Linked DNA regions of Candidatus Thiodictyon syntrophicum. The protein of the gene in region 1 interacts with the protein of each later gene in a pairwise test. Links are inferred from orthologs where the notes say so. Each region holds a gene or a part of one and is shown on either strand. Other genes may lie near its edges. The genes, in order: THSYN_RS28840 and THSYN_RS22570.

The links.
Region 2: the proteins of THSYN_RS28840 (region 1) and THSYN_RS22570 interact in binary tests that used the Escherichia coli proteins (3 or more experiments, as listed by UniProt). The link is inferred for Candidatus Thiodictyon syntrophicum from one-to-one orthologs.

Annotation. Positions count from the first base shown.
Region 1 is NZ_CP020370.1:6,717,315-6,727,582, forward strand. What follows is about bases 4,797-7,884. They hold THSYN_RS28840 (protein-disulfide reductase DsbD), read left to right. Parts: upstream 4,797-5,175; coding sequence 5,176-7,593; downstream 7,594-7,884. Other genes in these bases: cutA (divalent-cation tolerance protein CutA), read left to right, coding at 4,862-5,197; aroQ (type II 3-dehydroquinate dehydratase), read left to right, coding at 7,788-7,884. Also shown: THSYN_RS28795 (SOS response-associated peptidase), read left to right, coding at 1-26; THSYN_RS28805 (type I restriction-modification system subunit M N-terminal domain-containing protein), read left to right, coding at 440-901; THSYN_RS28810 (Fic family protein), read right to left, coding at 907-1,920; THSYN_RS28815 (PIN domain-containing protein), read right to left, coding at 1,955-2,293; THSYN_RS28820 (hypothetical protein), read right to left, coding at 2,263-2,421; THSYN_RS28825 (ADP-ribosylglycohydrolase family protein), read left to right, coding at 2,826-3,806; THSYN_RS28830 (FxsA family protein), read right to left, coding at 4,170-4,595; more of aroQ, read left to right, coding at 7,885-8,249; accB (acetyl-CoA carboxylase biotin carboxyl carrier protein), read left to right, coding at 8,252-8,713; accC (acetyl-CoA carboxylase biotin carboxylase subunit), read left to right, coding at 8,826-10,169. UniProt on the Escherichia coli protein: Required to facilitate the formation of correct disulfide bonds in some periplasmic proteins and for the assembly of the periplasmic c-type cytochromes.
Region 2 is NZ_CP020370.1:5,337,754-5,347,781, forward strand. What follows is about bases 3,696-6,543. They hold THSYN_RS22570 (DsbE family thiol:disulfide interchange protein), read left to right. Parts: upstream 3,696-4,772; coding sequence 4,773-5,315; downstream 5,316-6,543. Other genes in these bases: THSYN_RS22565 (heme lyase CcmF/NrfE family subunit), read left to right, coding at 3,696-4,595; THSYN_RS22575 (cytochrome c-type biogenesis protein), read left to right, coding at 5,319-5,810; ccmI (c-type cytochrome biogenesis protein CcmI), read left to right, coding at 5,807-6,543. In the rest of the region: cytochrome c biogenesis heme-transporting ATPase CcmA, read left to right, coding at 1-484; heme exporter protein CcmB, read left to right, coding at 506-1,177; cytochrome c biogenesis protein CcsA, read left to right, coding at 1,191-1,952; heme exporter protein CcmD, read left to right, coding at 1,958-2,137; cytochrome c maturation protein CcmE, read left to right, coding at 2,134-2,616; more of THSYN_RS22565, read left to right, coding at 2,613-3,695; more of ccmI, read left to right, coding at 6,544-7,135; THSYN_RS22585 (YbhB/YbcL family Raf kinase inhibitor-like protein), read right to left, coding at 7,132-7,632; fusA (elongation factor G), read left to right, coding at 8,240-10,028. UniProt on the Escherichia coli protein: Involved in disulfide bond formation. Catalyzes a late, reductive step in the assembly of periplasmic c-type cytochromes, probably the reduction of disulfide bonds of the apocytochrome c to allow covalent linkage with the heme.

The DNA.
Region 1 (10,268 bases):
TCATCGAGCCGGCCGCGGGACCCTAGGCCGCCATGAGCGATTGACAAGCGCTGCGTCGATCCGGATAATGCGCCGCTCGGTGACGGTTGCGCCCCGGCAAACTCCCTCTGGACATCGCCGCGCGGACCCACCCCCAGTCAATCGGTCGGCAGGCATGCGCGGCTGGATAATGTCTCCAAGGACGGGGTCCCTCAGCGCCCGTAGCTCAGCTGGATAGAGTACCTGGCTACGAACCAGGTGGTCGGGAGTTCGAATCTCTCCGGGCGCGCCAATTAAGAATATAGGCTTAGCGGTCAACATCGCTAAGCCTTTTTTTTTGTTTCCGGCGCAGCGCGCTACCATTGCGGACGCCACGGGGACCAGATCCCCGAGCCGGGCCGGCTGTTCGATGACAGCGGGAAACCCGCCAGTTGACCCCTGAAGGACCCCCGCGCCGGATATGAGACTCACCCAACAACAACTTGAAGCCCACCTCTGGGGCGCGGCCAACATCCTGCGCGGCAAGATCGCCGGGCAGGACTACAAGGACTACATCCTCTCGCTGATGAACTGGAGCAACGCCGCCATCGGCAAGATCAACTCCGTGCTGCACGGGCTGGAGACCCGGATCGTCGCCGGGGGCCAGCACCATCACCGATCCGGCCTTTCGGGCCGCGGGAGGCACGGTGCGCAAGTTCTCGCTGGTGCTGGCCAATTTCCCCTTCTCCGACGAATTCTGGTGGCTCAAGAAGGAGACCTTCGGCAAGTAGGGCTACAAGGACCCCTTCGGGCGCTTCGGGCGCGGCACCGCCTTCAAGGCCCCGCCGATCGTGCGCGGCAGTGGCTGGTGGCCAATGCCGACCGGCTCCTCATGGCAGACTGCATCGCGGCTGTACCACAGGAGCGGTTTACATATCAGTGAATACCTTAGGTAAGGTCCTGTGCCACCTGTTTTCCTGACCGGGTCAGACGGTATTGCTGTCTTGGACTCGTCGGCGTATCGGGATGCGTCTGTTCCAGCCAACCAGCGGCGAGCGCCGGTTGCAGGTAGTCGTAGAGAAAGGTTGGACGATGGGACAATCTTAGTAGCATCATCAACGATTTGGCCGAGTAGCAGCCGTCCCCCATCGACGCCAGCAGGCGCCGGACTTGTTCGGTTGCTTGTACGGTCACTTGTTCGGGCGGGTCGGCCCCGAGGGCCTCACGGATCACACCCAACATGAAGGCGATAAAAGGCGTCGATGCGCCCACGCGGGTACTGTCGGCCAGCGCCCGATAATAGTCGTCCTGATGGGCATGGACGATGCTCTCGACCGGCAGATCGGCAAACAGCGGTTTCCAGCGGCTCAGGATCAGGCTTTGCCATAGCCGACCCATGCGCCCGTTGCCGTCGTCGAAGGGGTGGATGAATTCGAACTCGTAATGGAAGACACAACTGGCGATCAGGGGGTGGACCTCGCACCCGTGCAGCCAGTCGAAGAGGCCCTCCATCAAGCCGCGGACGCGGCTGGCCGGTGGCGCCATATGGACCACGACGCTACCCGACATGACCCCGACACCACCGCTGCGATAAGCGCCGGGCCGCTCCACCAGGCCGGCCATCAGCAGGGCGTGGGCCGCGAGCAGGTCATCCTCCAACGCCGGATTCCAGGTCGCGAACCGGTCGTAGGCCAGCAGCGCGTTGCGCACCTCCTGGACTTCGCGGGGCGGGGCAATCACCCGCTTCCCCTCCAGGATCGCGGTGATCTGCTGCTCGCTCAAGGTATTGCCTTCAATCGCCAGCGAGCCCTGAATGGTCCGTATGCGATTGATGCGCCGCAGTCGCAGGGCGGCGGCGGAATCCGCGGCCTGGGCATGTTGGCCGACCCGCTCGGCGATGTCGGCGATGAGCGTGACGATGGCAGGGGTGATCGCGAAGGGCGGTGAATAGGGTGCGACCATGGACTTCGACTCAATCCCGCGTTGCGCAACGATGTTATGCCATCTCGCCGACGCGTCGCAGCACTGTCTCGATCACCTGCGCCGAGATTCGGAAGTCGGAGCCGTGCAGACGGGCAAACGCGTCCCGCGCCGATCCGATCAGCCTCCGCGTCTTGGCCATCCCGATGATCGCCGCGGTGCCGGCCACGACCAAGCCATGCTCCATGGCGACCGCACGGCCGGCGCGCTCGTCCATCAACACCAGGCTGGCCCCGGCGTGGGTCAGGGCGATCCGAATGCAGGCGGCCTCTCCCTCATCGAGGTCGGGGAGCACCACGGCCCCGGGGGTCGCATCAATCTGATTCAGCCAGCCCGCGGCCGCGGCTGCGAGGATCGCCGTCTCGTCGCGACCATCAGCGCATCGGGCTTGTCCCGGTTCATGACGACGACCAGGTCGCGGTGCGACTTGCGCAGGGCCTCGCTGGGGTTGTTCTTGAGCCCGCTGACGTTGACGGTCTCCATGCCTAGCTCCCATGGGAATGTCTGATGGGAATAATCGTAGCAGAGGTACGCGCCGCTTCACACTGGGGAACGCCGCAACCCGAGGACCCTTTTGGGACGCACTGGTGATGATCTCGGGCAATACGTGTGCACGAGGGTAGGGCACATTCAGGCCCCCGGGGGTGGTGGGCGGGGCCTGGATGGCGTGACGGAAACGTGACGCCGTCAGGTCACATGATGCCGCTCCCGTGCGTCTTTCGCAGTCACAACAGCCTGGGGCAGGATGTGCTAAAGTGTTGACTCTGAAGTGTTGTCTGGGCACCCGCGTGGCTACGAATCCGGTGGTCGGGAGTGTGAATCTCTCCGGGCGAGCGACTCGAACGGCTGCCACCCAGCCGGGGCCTGAGCCTTACGAGGACCAACCGATGAACCCGACACGACTGGATCGCTACCGCGGCTGCCTGCTCGGCCTGGCTGCCGGGGACGCCCTGGGCACTACCCTGGAGTTCCGCGCGCCGGGGAGCTTTGAGCCGATTACCGGCATCGCGGGCGGCGGACCCTTTCACCTCAAACCCGGTGACTGGACCGATGACACCTCCATGGCCCTGTGCCTGGCCGAGAGTCTGGTCCTGTGTCGGGGCTTCGACGCGGCGGACCAGATGCGGCGCTATGTGCGCTGGTGGCGGGAGGGGTACTTGAGCGTCACCGGCGCCTGCTTCGACATCGGCAACGCCACCCGGGGCGCGCTCGGGCGCTTCGAGCAGACCGGCGATCCCGTCGCCGGCGCCGCCGACCCGCGCTCGGCCGGCAACGGCTGCATCATGCGCCTGGCCCCGGTCCCCATGGCCTTTGCGGGGGACCCGCATCAGGCCATCAGCCTGGCGGCCGAGAGTTCGCGTACCACCCATGGGGCGCGCACCTGCCTGGATGCCTGCCGCTACATGGCCGGCATCCTGGTCGGCGCACTGCGCGGGGTGGACAAGGGGACCCTGCTCGGACCCCGCTACAGCCCGGTGCCGGGGCTCTGGGAACGGGAACCGCTATGCCCGGCGATCGACGCCGTCGCCGCCGGTTCATTCAAGGCCAAGGAACCGCCCGCGATCCGCGGCAGCGGCTATGTGGTCGAGGCCCTGGAGGCCGCCCTCTGGGCCTTCCACCGCACCGACTCATTCGCCGCCGGGGCGCTGGCCGCGGTCAACCTGGGCGACGATGCGGATACCACCGGGGCCATCTATGGGCAGATCGCGGGGGCCTGGTACGGGCTCGACGGTATACCGCGGGAGTGGCGGGCGCTCGTTGCGCAGGCGGGGCTTATTCTCGGGTTGGCGGAATCGTTGATCAAGAGTGATCCGGCCAGCGCATCGCGCAATGAAGGACGCGGAGGATCTCCAGTGCGTCCGCATTGAGGCGTTGGGGAACGGTTCTCTGATAAGTGAAACAAGTCCATTAGGCAATGCTTGTCGCTTCGTCGTTGTCGTTGTCGTTGTCGTTGTCGTTGTCGTTGTCGTAATCGAGGTTAGCGTAACACCCCGCCCCGGACTCAAGCCAAATTTGGCCTCGATCGTCATTCCGGCCGGAGCGCCCGTAGGGTGCGCCGCGCGCACCCGCGCCACCACGATGCCATTGCGTCCCTGCGCAAGGTGCGCGCGGCGCACCCTACGTCGATCGCCGGTCGCGGCCGGAACGACGATCGAGGCCCCACATAGCATCGCTTCTCCGATTACGATCACGACAACGACAACGACAACCTAGGCCCGCTTAAGGCCCGGTCAACCCTTATCCACCCGCCGAAAGTGCCCCTCAATGACCCGGGGTCCGCGCTCGGCACCCGGGCCATGGGTGCGAACCGGGATGACCTTCACATACCGGCGGACCACCCAGCGGCGCAGCGGCGGGATCAGGAGCAGGAAGCCGAGGGTATCGGTGAGAAAGCCCGGGAGCAGCAGGAAGAGGCCGGCGACCAGGAGCAGGGCGCCGTCCAGAAGTTCCAGGGCCGGGACCTCGTCGCGGGCCAGGGACTCGCGCACCCGCATCAGCACGCCGAACCCCTGACGACGGACCAGCCAGGCGCCGAGGATCGCGCACAGGATGGACAGGGCGATGGTCGGGACGGCGCCGATGACCGAGCCGACCTTGATCAGGAAATAGACCTCGATCAGGGGCAGGCCGATGAACAACAGAATAAAAATTGGCACTGCAGGGGGCCTCTGGATGGGTGGGGGGATGCGGGGGAGCCGGCCGGGGGTCCTGACGCGGGCCCGGGCGGGCGGGCCGTTTGCGGGGTCCGATCGCGGCGGGACACCGCTCCCACGGGGTCCTGGTCGGCTTCGGCCCGGCATTGATGGCCGGACCTTTGTCCCCGAGCGGAGCGTTCAAGTGGCAGCAAAGGGCGGGCCGACGCCTTATCATCCCACAATGTGGCGGCGCCTGGCCGCCGCCCTGAGGCCGCCCGAGGATTTTCATGACCGCCGAGACCGATTACCGGCTGGTGCTCTGCACCTGCCCGGACCAGGAGTGCGCAACCCGTATCGCCGAGCGCCTGGTGGAGGAGCGGCTCGCCGCCTGCGTGAGCCTGGTACCGGGGCTCACGTCCATCTACCGCTGGCAGGGGGCGATCCAACGCGACGCGGAGGTCCTGCTCCTGATCAAGACGGTGGCCGTGCGCTTCGAGGTCCTGGCCGCGACCTTGAGCGCGTTGCACCCCTACGAGGTGCCGGAGATCATCGCGCTCCCGATCACCGCGGGGCTGCCCGACTACCTGACCTGGATGATCCAATGCACCCAACCAGACACCTGAGCGCCGGGGCCCGGTCCCTGCCACTTCTGCTCCTCCTGCTGTGCCTGTCGGTCCTGGCCGAGGAGGCGTTCTTGCTGCCGGAACAGGCCTTCCAGGTCGCGGCGCAGGCCGAGGGGGCGGACGCGGTGCGGGTGCGCTGGACCATCGCCGAGGGCTATTACCTCTACCAGGGCAAGTTCCGCTTTACGACCCAGACCCCGGGGATCGCACTCGGGACCCCGGCCCTGCCCCCCGCCGAGACGAAGCAGGACCCCTATTTCGGCGAGATGCAGGTCTATCGCCGCCAGGTCGAGGTCCTGCTGCCGCTCACCCGGGAGGCGGGGAGCGCAGACACCCTGGCCCTGGAGGTGACCTCGCAGGGGTGTGCCGATGCCGGCCTGTGCTACCCGCCCGAGCGTCAGCACCTCGCGGTCGGACTGCCCCCGGCGCCCGCGGCGGCCGGCCCGCGACCGCAGCCGGCGCAGACGCCGGGCGCGGCCCCGGCGGCGGCCGAGGCCCCGCCCTTGTCTTCCCCCATCGGCGCCGCCGCCCTGGGTCTGGGCAAGGCCGTCGGGGCGGCCGCGCGGCACGGGCAGGACAACGCGATCCCGGCCGTCGAGGAGGCCTTCCGCTTCCAGGCGACCGTGGCCGCCCCGGACCGGCTGGACCTCGCCTGGGACCTGGCCCCGGGGACCTATCTCTATCGCGAGAAGCTGGTCCTGGCGCTGGAGGGAGCCTCTGGGGTAACGCTCGGGGCCTTCCAACTGCCCCCGGGCGAGGTCGAGAAGGACGGGATCAGGCCGGACGGCAGCATCGGTGAGGTGGAGGTCTACCGGGGCCGCGTGGCACTTCAGGTACCCCTGGTGCGTCACGCCGGCGCCGCAGCCGAGGTCACCCTGGTGGTCAAGGACCAGGGGTGCGCGCAGCAGGGGCTTTGTTACCCGCCGCAGACCCGGCGGGTCAAGCTCGCGCTGCCGCCGGCGCCGGGCGGCGCTGAGATCGGGGGCACGGGCGGGACGGCGCCCCTGCAGTCGGCCGCGCCGGGCCGGCGCGCGACGCCCCCGCAGGCGCTCCCACCGGAGCCCCTGGAGGCGGTCTCCGAACAGGACCGGATCGCCGCGGTCCTGGCCGGCGGCAACCTGTGGGCGGTGGTCGGCCTGTTCTTCGGCTTCGGGCTGCTGCTCGCCTTCACGCCCTGCGTCTTCCCCATGATCCCCATCCTGTCGGGCATCATCGCCGGGCGCGGGGCGCACCTCAGCACCCGCCGGGCCTTCACCCTGTCGCTCGTCTATGTGCTCGCCATGGCCTTGACCTACACCCTCGCCGGGGTGCTGGCGGGGCTGTTCGGGGGCAACCTCCAGATCGTCTTCCAAAACCCCTGGATTCTCAGCGCCTTCGCCCTGGTGTTCGTCCTGCTGGCCCTGTCCATGTTCGGCTTCTTTCACCTGCAACTGCCCTCCGGGCTGCACGCCCGGCTGGCGGCGCTCAGCCACCGGCAGCGGGGCGGCACCCTGCTCGGGGTGGCCGTCATGGGCGTACTCTCGGCCCTGATCGTGGGTCCCTGCGTCGCCCCGCCGCTCTTCGGTGCCCTGATCTATATCAGCCAGACCGGGGACGCGGTGCTCGGGGGGGTGGCGCTCTTCGCCCTGAGCCTGGGGATGGGTGCGCCGCTCCTCGTCATCGGCACCTCCGCGGGCAAGTTCCTGCCCCGCAGCGGGGCCTGGATGGGGACGGTCAATGCGGTCTTCGGCGTGGGCCTGCTGGGGGTGGCCATCCTGCTGCTGGAGCGCATCCTGCCGGCGGCGGTGGCCATGCTGCTGTGGGGTCTGCTCCTCATCGGCAGCGCGGTCTACCTGGGGGCGCTCACCCAGTTGGCCCCCGGGGCGAGCGGTTGGAGCAAGCTCTGGAAGGGGCTCGGGGTCGGCCTGCTGATCTACGGCGCCCTGATGCTGGTGGGCGCCGCGGCGGGCGGCAAGGATACGCTCCAGCCCCTGCGCGGCCTCCTGGGCGGGGCCGGCGCGGCGGGCGGCGGCGCGCCGCGGGCCGCCTTCCAGCGCATCAAGACCGGGGCGGATCTGGACCGGGAACTGGCCGCCGCGCGGGCCAACGGGCGGCCGGTGCTGCTCGATTTCTACGCCGACTGGTGCATCTCCTGCAAAGAGATGGACCGCGACACCTTCAGCGACCCCGCGGTGATCGCCGAGTTGCAGCGGTTCGTCCTGCTGCGGGCCGACGTCACCGCCAACGACCCGGACGACCAGGCCCTGATGCAGGGGCGCTTCAAGCTCCCCGGGCCGCCCGCCATCCTGTTCTTCTCGTCGGCGGGGACCGAGGTCGCCGGTCTGCGGCTGGTCGGGTTCAGGCCGGCGGCCGAGTTCGCGCAACACCTGCGGCGGGCGGCTCCCGCGGGGCCTTAGCGCGACGTCGGTGCCGGTTTCGATCGCGGGCAGATTTTCCGCAGAACTGGACATGATCGCGCGAAGTCCGGACAATTCGACGGGATTCGCCGCCGCTTCGCCCATCCCGGGCAGGCGCCCGGCGCCAACCCGGCGGCCCTCGCCCCCCGCGGCGGCCTCCCCACACCCCGAACCTGCATGGGCACAGCGGCGACATGGCAAGCATCCTGGTCCTCAACGGACCCAACCTCAACCTGCTCGGGACCCGGGAGCCCGGCCACTATGGTCAGGTCACCCTGGCCGTGATCGAGGAGCGGCTGCGCGCACAGGCGCGGCGCGGCGGTCACGACCTGGACTTCGCCCAGAGCAACGCGGAGCACGTCCTGATCGAGCGCGTCCAGGCCGCCCCCGGCGCCGGCGTCGCCTTCATCATCGTCAACCCCGCTGCCTTCACCCATACCAGCGTGGCCCTGCGCGACGCACTGCTCGCCGTCGCCATCCCCTTCATCGAGGTGCACCTGTCCAACGTGCACGCCCGCGAGCCCTTCCGCCGCCACTCCTACTTCTCCGATATCGCGGTGGGAGTGATCAGCGGGCTGGGCGCGCAGGGGTATGAATTGGCGCTCAGCGCCGCCCTTTACCGGCTGGCACCGGCCGCCCCCACCGAGAACCACTGAACATGGATATCCGCAAGGTCAAAAAGCTGATCGAACTCCTGGAGCAATCCAATGTGGCGGAGATCGAGATTCACGAGGGGGAGGAATCGGTGCGCATCAGCCGGCACGGCACCGCAACCTCACTCTTCATGCCCCACGCGATGACGCAGCAGCCGGCAAGCGCCCCGAGCGCGCCCATCCCGGCCGCCGGCCTGGCCAAGCCCGGCGATGAATTTCTCGATGGGCTGGCCGGGGAGGTCGTACGCTCGCCCATGGTCGGCACCTTCTACCGCTCCCCCTCGCCGGGCACCGGCCCCTTCGTCGTGGAGGGCCAGCAGGTCAAGGCCGGGGACATACTCTGCATCATCGAGGCGATGAAGATCCTGAACCAGATCGAGTGTGAGCGCACCGGCACACTACGCCGCATCCTGGTGGAAAACGGCCAGCCGGTAGAATACAACCAGCCGCTGTTCGTCATCGAGTAAGGCGCCCCCGCGACCCCCGCGCGGGGCCGCCCACGGCGGTCCCAACCCGGGACCAAAAGCGCCACGCCGCACCAGCCGACCACCGTCCACAGGCTACCCCAGCATGCCAGCCATGATCGAGAAGATCCTCATCGCCAACCGGGGTGAGATAGCACTCCGTGTCCTGCGCGCCTGCCGCGAACTGGGCATCCGCACCGTCGCCGTCCATTCGGAGGCGGACCGCGACTTGAAGCACGTCCTGCTGGCCGACGAATCGGTCTGCATCGGGCCCGCGGCGTCGCGCGACAGCTACCTCAACATCCCCGCCATCATCAGCGCCGCCGAGGTCACCGACACGGTCGCCATCCACCCCGGCTACGGCTTCCTGTCGGAGAACGCGGACTTCGCCGAGCGCGTGGAGCGCTCCGGCTTCATCTTCATCGGCCCACGCCCGGAGACCATCCGCCTGATGGGCGACAAGGTCTGCGCCATCGCCGCCATGAAGGCGGCCGGCGTACCCTGCGTGCCCGGCTCCGACGGACCCCTGGACGACAACGACAAGAAGCGCACCCTGGAATTGGCCCGCACCATCGGCTACCCGATCATCATCAAGGCCTCCGGCGGCGGCGGCGGCCGTGGGATGCGGGTCGTGAACTCGGAGGCGACCCTGCTCAACGCCGTCTCGCTTACCCGGGCCGAGGCCGCGGGCGCCTTCAACAACGACATGGTGTACATGGAGAAGTACCTGGAGAACCCGCGCCATATCGAATTCCAGATGCTGGCCGACCAGCACGGCCAGGCCATCTATCTGGGCGAGCGTGACTGTTCCATGCAGCGCCGCCACCAAAAGGTGGTCGAAGAGGCCCCCGCCCCCGGCATCACGCCGGCGCAACGCGCCGAGATCGGGGAGCGCTGCGCCCAGGCCTGTCGGGACATCGGCTACCGCGGCGCCGGCACCTTTGAATTCCTCTATGAGGACGGGCGCTTCTATTTCATCGAGATGAACACCCGCGTGCAGGTCGAGCACCCCGTCACCGAGATGGTGACCGGGGTGGACATCGTCAAGGAGCAGATCCTGATCGCGGCCGGGGAGCACCTGCATTACACGCAGGATGACATCACCATCCGCGGCCATGCGATCGAATGCCGCATCAATGCCGAGCACTCCGAGACCTTCCGCCCCAGCCCCGGCAAGATCATCGAGTTCCACGCCCCCGGCGGCCCCGGCATCCGCATGGACACCCATATCTATTCCGGCTATACGGTCCCCTCCCACTACGACTCCATGATCGGCAAGCTGGTCAGCCACGGCGAGACCCGCCAGGTCGCCATCGCACGTATGTGCAACGCCCTGCGCGAGACGGTCATCGAGGGCATCGACACCAATATCAAGCTCCAGCGCGCCATCCTGCGCGACGCCGCCTTCGAGGCCGGCGGGGCCAATATCCATTACCTGGAGAAGAAGCTGGGGCTCTAGTGCCGCCGGGCGCAATTGCCCGGACCATCGGCGCAGGGTGCGCAGTGCGCACCTTGCAAGAGCGCGGCTGAACGCGACGGCGTGAGTCTTCGCCGGTAC
Region 2 (10,028 bases), 1.4 Mb from region 1 along the record:
GACCCTCTGCGGGCTCTTTACCCAGGACGCCGGCGAGGTGTACTGGAAGGGCGAATCGATCCGGACCCTGGCGGAGGATTTCCGGAGGGATCTCTTGTATCTGGGCCATCTGAACGGCATCAAAGGGGACCTGACCGGAGTGGAGAATCTGCGCCTGGCGGCAACGCTCGACGGCGACCGGGTGGGCCGCGACGCGCTCTGGGCGGCACTGGGGCGGCTGGGGCTTGCCGGCTTCGAGGACCTGCCGACACGGATGCTGTCGCAGGGACAGAAAAAGCGGGTGGCCCTGGCGCGGCTGATCCTGAGCCGGGCGCCGCTGTGGATCCTGGACGAGCCCTTTACCGCGCTGGACCTGGACGCGGTGGACCTGCTCCAGGGCCTGATCGCCGGTCATGTGGCGGCGGGCGGACTCGCGGTGCTTACCACCCACCAGGCGGTGCCCCTGACCTCGGGTCAGGGGCGTCACCTGGATCTGGGCGCCTGAGCGCGCAAGGACTTAAGACAGATGTTCAGGGTTTTCTGGAGCGTCCTGCACCGCGATCTGCTGTTGGCCCTGCGGCGGCGTACCGACGTGCTGACCACACTCTTTTTCTTCGTGATCGTGGTGAGTCTGTTCCCGCTGGGCGTGGGGACCGAGCGGGCGGTGTTGCGGGTCCTGGGCCCGGGCGTGGTCTGGGTGGCGGCCCTGCTGGCGTCCATGCTGGCCCTGGAGCGGCTATTCGCCGCAGACTATGAGGACGGGACCCTGGAGCAACTGTTGTTGACCGATCAGCCGCTGGTGCTGCTGACCCTTGCCAAGGTCACGGCCCATTGGCTCTTGACCGGATTGCCCTTGGTGTTGATCGCGCCCCTGGTCGGGATGCAGTATCACCTGACGGACTCGAGCGTCGCCGTCATGATGCTGTCGCTGCTCCTGGGCACCCCGGTGCTGAGCCTGATCGGGGCCATCGGCGCGGCCCTGACGCTCGGGCTGCGCGGCGGCGGGATCCTCCTGGCACTTTTGATCCTGCCGCTCTACATCCCGGTGCTGGTTTACGGGGCCGGAGCCGTGACGGTCGGCGCCGTTGCGCTCGGCGAGGCCCAGCCCTATCTGACTCTGCTCGCGGCCTTCCTGGTGGCCGCACTCGCCCTGGCGCCCGTAGCTTGCGCCGCCGCCCTGCGGATCTCGATTGAATAGCACGGATATCCCGATGACAAAACCCTGGTCCAGATTCGCCGCTCCGGCTAGCTTTTATCCACTGGCGGGCCGGCTGATCCCCGTGTTCTGGTTACTGGCGGCGGCCTTCATCCTGGTCGCGCTCTATTGGGGCTTTTTTCAGACCCCGGACCAGCTCGGCGGCAGCAACGCCCAGAAGGACTATTACCGGATCATCTTTATCCATGTCGGCACGGCCTGGATGTCGATGTGGCTCTATGCGGTGCTGGTCGCCTGGGCGGCGGTGGGGCTGGTATTCAAGACGCGGCTGTCCTTCATGATGGCCAATGCCATTGCGCCGACCGGGGCCATCTTCACCTTCCTGGCCCTGTGGACCGGGGCCATCTGGGGGCGCCCGAGTTGGGGCACCTATTGGGATTGGGACCCGCGCCTGACCTCGGAGCTGATCCTGTTCTTTCTCTATATCGGTTACATCGCCCTGCACTCGGCCATCGACGACAGCCGGCGCGCCGACCGGGCGGCCGCGCTCCTGGCGATCGTCGGCCTGGTGATGGTGCCGGTGATCTTCTGGTCCATCAACTGCCCGGACCCCAACCAGTGCGCGGCGCTGCATCAGCGCTCGGGACTGAGCAAGGTCGACGGCAATATCCTGTTCGCAATGCTCACCATGACCCTGGGACTCTGGATGTACTCATTCGCAACGACCCTGATGCGCGTGCGCGGCATCATCCTCACCCGCGAGGCCGAGGCCGCCTGGGTCCAGGACCTGGTGCGGGCTCAGGCGCGGGGATCATGAATATCATGAATAAGATACTGGAATTCCTTTCACAAGGCGGTTACGGCGGTTACATCTGGAGCGCCTACGGCATGACCCTGGCGCTGCTGGTCATCGAGACACTGGGGCTGCGCCGCGGCCAGCGGGCGATTCTGGCACGGCTGCAGCGCCTGCTGCGGCTGCGCAACGCGGGAGACAAGCAATGAAGGCAAGACACAAGCGACTGGTGCTGGTGGGCGTGGCGATCCTGGGCGTCGGCGCCGCGGCGACGCTCGCCATCAGCGCCCTGCAAAGCAATATCTCCTATTTCTTCAGCCCGTCGCAGGTGCTGGCGAAAGAGGCCCCGGCCGATCGGGTCTTTCGTCTCGGCGGGCTGGTCAACAAGGGGTCGCTGAACCGCGGGGCGGACGGGCTGACCGTGACCTTCGACGTGACCGACCTGGCGCAGAGCGTCAAGGTCTCCTATACCGGCATACTCCCGGACCTTTTCAAGGAAGGCCAGGGGGCCGTGACCAGGGGACGCCTGGGACCCGACGGGGTCTTCTATGCGGAAGAGGTGCTGGCCAAACACGATGAGGCCTACATGCCGCCCGAGGTCGCGGACAGTCTCAAGACGGCCCAGTCCCAAGGCGCGCCGGCCGCCGCCGCGACGACCTCGGCGGCGCGCCCCGGGGGGGCACAATGATCCCTGAACTCGGACACTTCGCCCTGATCCTGGCCTTGGGCCTCGCCGTCACCCAGGCGATCTTCCCGCTCTGGGGCTCATTCAACGGCCGCCGCGCCTGGATGGAACTGGCCCGCCCCCTGGCCCTGGGTCAGTTGACCTTTCTCTTCCTGGCCTTCGCCTGTCTGATGCAGGCCTTCCTGACCAGCGATTTTTCGGTGGTCTATGTCGCCACCAACTCCAACAGCCTGCTGCCTGATCTCTATAAGATGTCCGCCGTGTGGGGCGCCCATGAGGGCTCGCTCCTGCTGTGGGCACTGTTGCTGGCCGGCTGGGGGGCGGCGGTCGCGCTCTTCAGCCGCAACCTGCCGTTACCGATGATCGCGCGCGTGATCGCGGTCCAGGCGATGATCGCCATCGGCTTTCTGCTCTTCATGCTGCTGACCTCCAACCCCTTCGAGCGCATCTTCCCGGTGCCGCTGGAGGGCCGGGATTTGAATCCGCTGCTGCAGGACTTCGGGCTCGCCATCCACCCGCCGATGCTCTATATGGGCTACGTGGGCTTCTCGGTCGCCTTCGCCTTCGCCATCGCGGCACTGATCGGCGGGAAGCTGGACGCGGCCTGGGCGCGCTGGTCGCGGCCCTGGACCACGGTCGCCTGGGTCTTCCTCACCATCGGCATCGCGCTCGGCTCCTGGTGGGCCTACTACGAACTGGGCTGGGGCGGCTGGTGGTTCTGGGACCCGGTGGAGAACGCCTCTTTCATGCCCTGGCTGGTGGGCACCGCCCTGATCCATTCGCTGGCGGTCACCGAGAAGCGCGGGGCCTTCAAGAGTTGGACCGTGCTGCTCGCCATCGCCGCCTTCTCGCTGTCGCTGCTCGGGACCTTCCTGGTGCGCTCCGGGGTCCTGACCTCGGTCCACGCCTTTGCCACCGACCCGGCGCGCGGGACCTTCATCCTCGCCTTTCTGGTCATCGTCATCGGCGGCTCGCTGGCGCTCTATGCCTGGCGCGCCCCGGCGATCTCCGCGGGCGGACGCTTCGATCTCGTCTCGCGCGAGAGCTTTCTACTGATCAACAACCTGCTGCTCGCCGCCTTGGCGGCCCTGGTGCTCTTCGGCACCCTGGCCCCGCTGATCTACGAGGCGGCCGGCTGGGGCAAGATCTCGGTCGGTTTCCCCTGGTTCAACATGATGTTCGTGGCGCTCTCCCCGCTCCTGGTGCTGGCCATGGGCATCGGCCCCCTCACCCGCTGGAAGCACGATGACGCGGACCGCCTGCTGCGCCTGCTCTGGCTGGCGCTGGCGGTGAGCCTGATCATTGGGGTGGTCACCGCGACCGGCCTGGTCCTGCCGGGAAATTTCCATGTGGGACTGGGGCTCGGGCTCACCGCCTGGCTCGTCCTCACCCACCTGATCGCCCTGGGCGAGCGGGTGACCCAGCGCGGATTGCGCGGGTTCACGACCGACTTGGGCGGTCAGGGCCGCAGTTGGTACGGCATGTGGCTGGCCCACGTCGGCATCGCCGTCTCCATCGTCGGCGTGACCATGGTCACCAGCTTCGGGATCGAGACCGACGTGCGGATGTCGCCCGGCGCGGTCCACGAGACGGCCGGCTATCGCTTCCAATTCAACGGTGTCACGACCATCGTCGGCCCCAACTACCAGGCCAGACGGGGCGAGTTCCGCATCTTCCGGGGCGACCGGCAGATCGCCGTCCTGCAACCGGAGAAGCGCGCCTATGTGGCCGGCGGCATGCCCATGACCGAGGCGGGGATCGACCCCGGGCTGCTGCGCGACCTCTATGTGTCACTGGGTGAGCCGGTCGGCGATCAGGGCGACTGGGCGGTGCGGCTCTACTACAAGCCCTATGTACGCTGGATCTGGCTCGGCGGCATCCTGATGGCCTTGGGCGGCCTCTTGGCGGTCAGCGACCGGCGCTATCGCACGGCCCGCCGCACCAGCGCCGCGACCTTGCCGGCCGGCGCGGCGGCGGCCTGATGGCGGGAAGCGGACGTCCGGGTGCGATCAGAACTGATGCGGTGACCGAGATCCCGGTTACGCTGTCGTTGTCGTTGTCGTTGTCGTTGTCGAATAATCCGACCACGATTACGACAACGACAACGACGCCCCCGGAAGTCCCGTACCATTAGTATTAATTCGGATTGAGGATCGATAATGGCAGGCTCCACCACCCGCTACCTGGTACCGCTCGGTGCCTTTCTGGCGCTCGCCGCCCTGCTCTTCTACGGGCTCGGGTTGGACCCCGGCAAGGTCCCCTCGCCGCTGGTGGACAAACCCTTGCCGGCCTTTGAGCTTGAGTCGCTGAAGGAACCGGGCAAGCTGATCAGCTCCGAGGCCCTCAAGGGCCAGGTCTCATTGGTGAACGTCTGGGCGTCCTGGTGCCCGTCCTGCCGCCAGGAACACGCGCAACTGGTGCGCGTGGCACGCGAGTCCGGGGTGCAGGTGGTCGGCTTCAACTGGAAGGACGAGCGGGCGGCGGCGCTCGAGATGCTGCAACGCTTCGGTGACCCCTATGCCATGATCTTCTTCGACCCGACCAACAAGGTGGGGATCGACCTGGGGGTCTATGGCGCACCCGAGACCTTCATCGTCGACCCCGCGGGCATCATCCGCCATAAGCGCATCGGACCGATCGACGACCAGGTCTGGCGCGACGAGATGCTGCCGGTGATCACGAAGTACACACCCAAAGGATAGCCCATGAGTCCGAGACGCCTCCTCGCCCCAGCCCTGCTGGCCGCCCTGCTCGCCGGGGGGGGCGCCACCGCCTTTACCCTCCAGGAGTTCAGCTTCGACACCCCGGCCCAGGAACAGTCCTTCCGTGACCTGACCAGCAAGCTGCGCTGTCTGGTGTGCCAGAATGAGTCCCTGGCCGCGTCCCAGTCGGACCTGGCGCAGGATCTCCGCAAAGAGGTCTATGCGATGATGCGCGCGGGCAAGTCCCAGGACGAGATCACGACCTTCCTGGTCGATCGCTACGGCGACTTCGTCCTGTATGAACCGCCGGTCAAACCGTCCACCTACCTGCTGTGGTTCGGTCCCTTTGCCCTGGTCGCCATCAGCGGCTTCTTCCTGCTGCGGGCCCTGCGCCGCCAGGGCACCGCGCCGGCGGAAACCCTGAGCGCGGCCGACCAGGCCCGTATCGAGCAACTCCTCGCCGCGACCGGCGACCCCAAAGAACCAGCCAAATGATCATCTTCTGGATACTTGCCGCCGGGCTCACGGGCCTGGCCGTGCTCTTTATCGTCTGGCCGCTGCTGCGCGTCCCGACCGCGGATACGGCGCCGAGCCAAGGGCAGTTGAACCTGGAGGTCTTTCGGCGCCGCCGCGACGAATTGGACGGCGACCTCGCGGCAGGCGTCCTGGTCCGGGAACAATACGACGCGGCCCGCAAGGACCTGGAGCGGGAACTGCTCTATGACTTGGGTGGGGACGCGGACGCGGCCCCCGGGGGCGTCGCCGTGTCACGCCGCAGCGACGACGGCCGGGCGCCCGTCCTGGCCCTGATCCTGGGCGTCGCGCTCCCGGTGGCCACCGTGCTTGCCTACCTGCAACTGGGTGATCAGGGCGTCATCCCGCGGATCGAGGCGGCCGGGGCTGAGACGGGCGAGGCCGCCCCGGCCGACCTTCAGGCGGCACAGTCCCTGGAGGTCCTGGCGCAGGGGCTGGCCGAACGGATGCAGAAGGCCCCCGACAACCTGGACGGCTGGCTGATGCTCGGGCGCACCTATTTCGCGATCGGGCAGCCGGCGAAGGGCCTGGAGGCCCTGGAGCGCGCCTACCAACTCGCCCCCGAACAGGCCGGCGTGCTCGCCGCCTACGCCGAGGCCTTGGGCGCCAACGCGGGTAACCGCCTGAGCGGTCGCCCGGCGGAACTGATCCGCACCGCCCTGCGCCTGGAGCCCGCCAACCCCAATGCCCGCTGGCTCGCCGGGATGCTGGACTATCAGGAGGGGCGCTTCAGCGCGGCGGTGCAGGCCTGGCAGGGGCTCTTGAGCGAATTGGACCCGGCCGGGCAGGAGGCGCAGCAACTCGGTGAGATGATCGCCGAGGCCCAGGGCCAGGCGGGCACGCCGTCGGCGGCCGCCGCGGCACCAGCGTCGGGCGCGAACGCCGCCGCACCCGCCCCGGCGGTCGCCGGTCAGGCGGGGACCGCGGCCGGGGGCACCGGGGCGCGCATCCAGGTGAGCGTCACGCTCGCCCCCGCGCTGGCCGCCCAGGCCACCCCCGACGACACGGTGTTCGTCTTCGCCCGCGCCCCGGCCGGACCGCCCATGCCGCTGGCGGTGCAGCGCCTCAAGGTCGCCGATCTGCCCGCGACCCTCAGCCTGGACGACAGCATGGCCGTCATCCCGACCCTGCGCCTCTCCGGCTACCCGGAGGTCTTGGTCGGTGCCCGCATCTCCAAGAGCGGGCAGGCCACACCGGCCGCCGGTGACCTGGAGGGTCAGACCGGCCCGGTCAAGGCGTCCGGGGGCGCCGCGGTCGTCGTGGCGATCGACCGCGTGAGGCCCTAGGACCGGTCGCCGAACTTCCGGTAAGTGCCGACCAGCGCGGTATAGGCCAGGATGTGGTCCTCCATGGCCAGCAGCAGGTCGTTCTTGGTGGGATTACCCAGTTCGGCCGGAAGTCGCGTGTCCAGGGCATACAACCGGTGGAAATAGCGGTGACGGCCGCTGGGCGGACAGGGACCGCCATAGTCGGTGCGACCCCAACTGTTGAGCCCCGCGACGCACCCCGCGGGCAGGGCCGCGGGCAGGGCCGCGGCGCCGGCACCCTCGGCCAGTCCGGCCGCGGTGGGCGGGAGGTTGTAGAGAATCCAATGATCCCATACCATACGGGGAGCGGCGGGGTCCGGGGCGTCCGGGTCATCGACGATCAGGACCAGACTCTCGGTACCCTCCGGGAGGCCCTGCCAGTAAAGTCCGGGGGAAACATTCGCCCCTTCGCAGGTATACTTAGGGGGAACCTCGCCACCCTCATCGAATGCGTCAGATTTGAGAACCAGTGTCATCTTCTGCCTCCGCGGGCCTGCTAAATTATCAACCAGTGTGGGAACATTATCGGCGATTCGGTCGCGCAATGTACCCCGGGCCGCCCCGCTTGGCGCTGATGATGAAACTTTGGTAATTTTGTACCCGATAATCGGCAGTCCGGGCCCCGCACCAGCCCCAGCAAGGCAACCGCGGACCGGCGCGGACCGGAAAAAAAATACAACCTGTGAGGCTGATTGAGTGGAACTCTCTGCTGCCCACCTGGTCATCGGGTCATGAGGACAAAATCGCCCTAGAGACGGTTTTACCCCTCCCTAGCTGTGCGTCCTTCGGCGGCCGAATGGCCGCCTTTTTTTTGCTCTTATTTTTATAATGTTACCGGAAGGAACCGGAGCCGTACGAGGTTCACTGGGACCCCAACATCCGGGCCGGAAAATCCTCGACCGTGCCATCCGCGACCCGACGACGGTCAATTCCCACCAAGACAATCTGCACGGCCCCACCGGTCCGAGCGGGGAGTTACGGTATAATTTCGCGTTCATGACGAGACCGATCGGGAGGCGGTACGCCGCCCCCCCGACCTGCGCCGCCCCGTCACGCCAGCCACCACGCAATACAGGATCTCCGATGTCTGATTACAACGCCGAGGACGTCCGCAACATCGCCCTGCTCGGGCACGCCGGCAGCGGCAAGACCACCCTGGTCGAGGCCCTGCTTGCCGCCGCTGGCGCCATCGCCGCGCCGGGCAGCGTCGCCAAGGGGACGACGGTGTGCGACTTCGACCCGCTGGAGAAGGAGCTGCAGCACTCGCTGGACTCCGCCATCACCAGCCTCGACAACCGCGGCAAGCATATCAACATCATCGACACCCCCGGCTATCCGGACTTCCTGGGGCGCAGCATCTCGGTGCTGCCGGCGGTCGAGACCGCCGCCGTGGTCATCAATGCCCAGGCCGGGATCGAGTCGGTCACCCAGCGGGTCATGAAGCTGTTGGACAACCGGCACCTGTGTCGACTGATCATCGTCAACCAGATCGATGTCCCCGGCGTGGATCTGGGCGTGCTCACGACCCAGATCCGCGAGACCTTCGGCGCCGAGTGTCTGCCCATCAACCTGCCGGCGGACGGCGGCTCCCGGGTCATTGATTGCTTCTTCCAGCCCCAGGGCGAGGGCGCGGACTTTTCCTCGGTCGCCCAGGCCCATGGGCACATCATCGACCAGGTGGTGGAGGTCGACGAGGCCCTGATGGAGATTTACCTGGAACAGGGACAGGACCTGGCGCCGGAGCAACTCCATGACCCCTTCGAGACGGCGTTGCGCGAAGGCCATCTGATCCCGATCTGTTACTGCTCCGCCACCTCCGGGGCCGGCATCCCGGAGCTGCTGGAGATCCTGGTCCGCCTGATGCCCAACCCGTCCGAGGGCAACCCCCCCGTCTACCTTAAGGGTGAGGGTGCCACGCTGGAGCCGGTCGCGGTCGCCCCGGACCCGACCAAACACGCGCTGGCCCATGTGTTCAAGATCATCAACGACCCCTTCCGCGGCAAGCTCGGCATCTTCCGCATCCACCAGGGACGCATCAGCCAGAACAGCCAACTCCTGATCGGCGACGCCCGTAAGCCGTTCAAGGTCAATCACCTGTTTCGGCTCAACGGCAACGAGCAGATCGAGGTGGCGGACGGCGTCCCCGGGGACATCCTGGCCGTGGCCCGGGTGGACGAGATCCACTTCGATGCGGTGCTGCACGACTCACACGATGAAGACCATCATCACCTGAGCACCATGGAGTGCCCCGTCCCCCTGTTCGGGCTCGCCATTACCACGGCTAAGCGCGGTGACGAACAGAAACTCAACGACGCCCTGCATAAGCTACAGGCCGAGGACCCTTGCTTCCACGTCGAGCACCACGCCGCGACCAACGAGACCATCATGCGCGGTCTGGGTGAGCTGCATCTGAAGGTCCTGCTGCGGCGGCTCTCCGAGCAGTTCCATGTGGACGTGGAGACCCGCCCGCCGAGTATCCCCTACCGCGAGACCATCTCCGCCAAGGCCGAGGGGCACCATCGGCACAAGAAGCAGACCGGCGGCGCCGGTCAGTTCGGCGAGGTCTTCCTGCGGGTGGAGCCCTTGGCGCGCGGGGCGGGGTTTGAGTTCGAGGACGCCACGGTGGGTGGGGTCATCCCCGGCAACTTCATTCCCTCGATCGAAAAGGGTGTGCGCCAGGTGCTCGCTGACGGCGCCATTGCCGGTTACCCGCTCCAAGACGTACGCGTGACCGTCTATGACGGCAAGTTCCACCCGGTGGACTCCAAGGACATCGCCTTCTCCACCGCCGGGCGCAAGGCCTTCATCGACGCCATCGACAAGGCGCGACCGGTGATCCTGGAGCCGATCGTCAAGATCCGCGTAGTCGCCC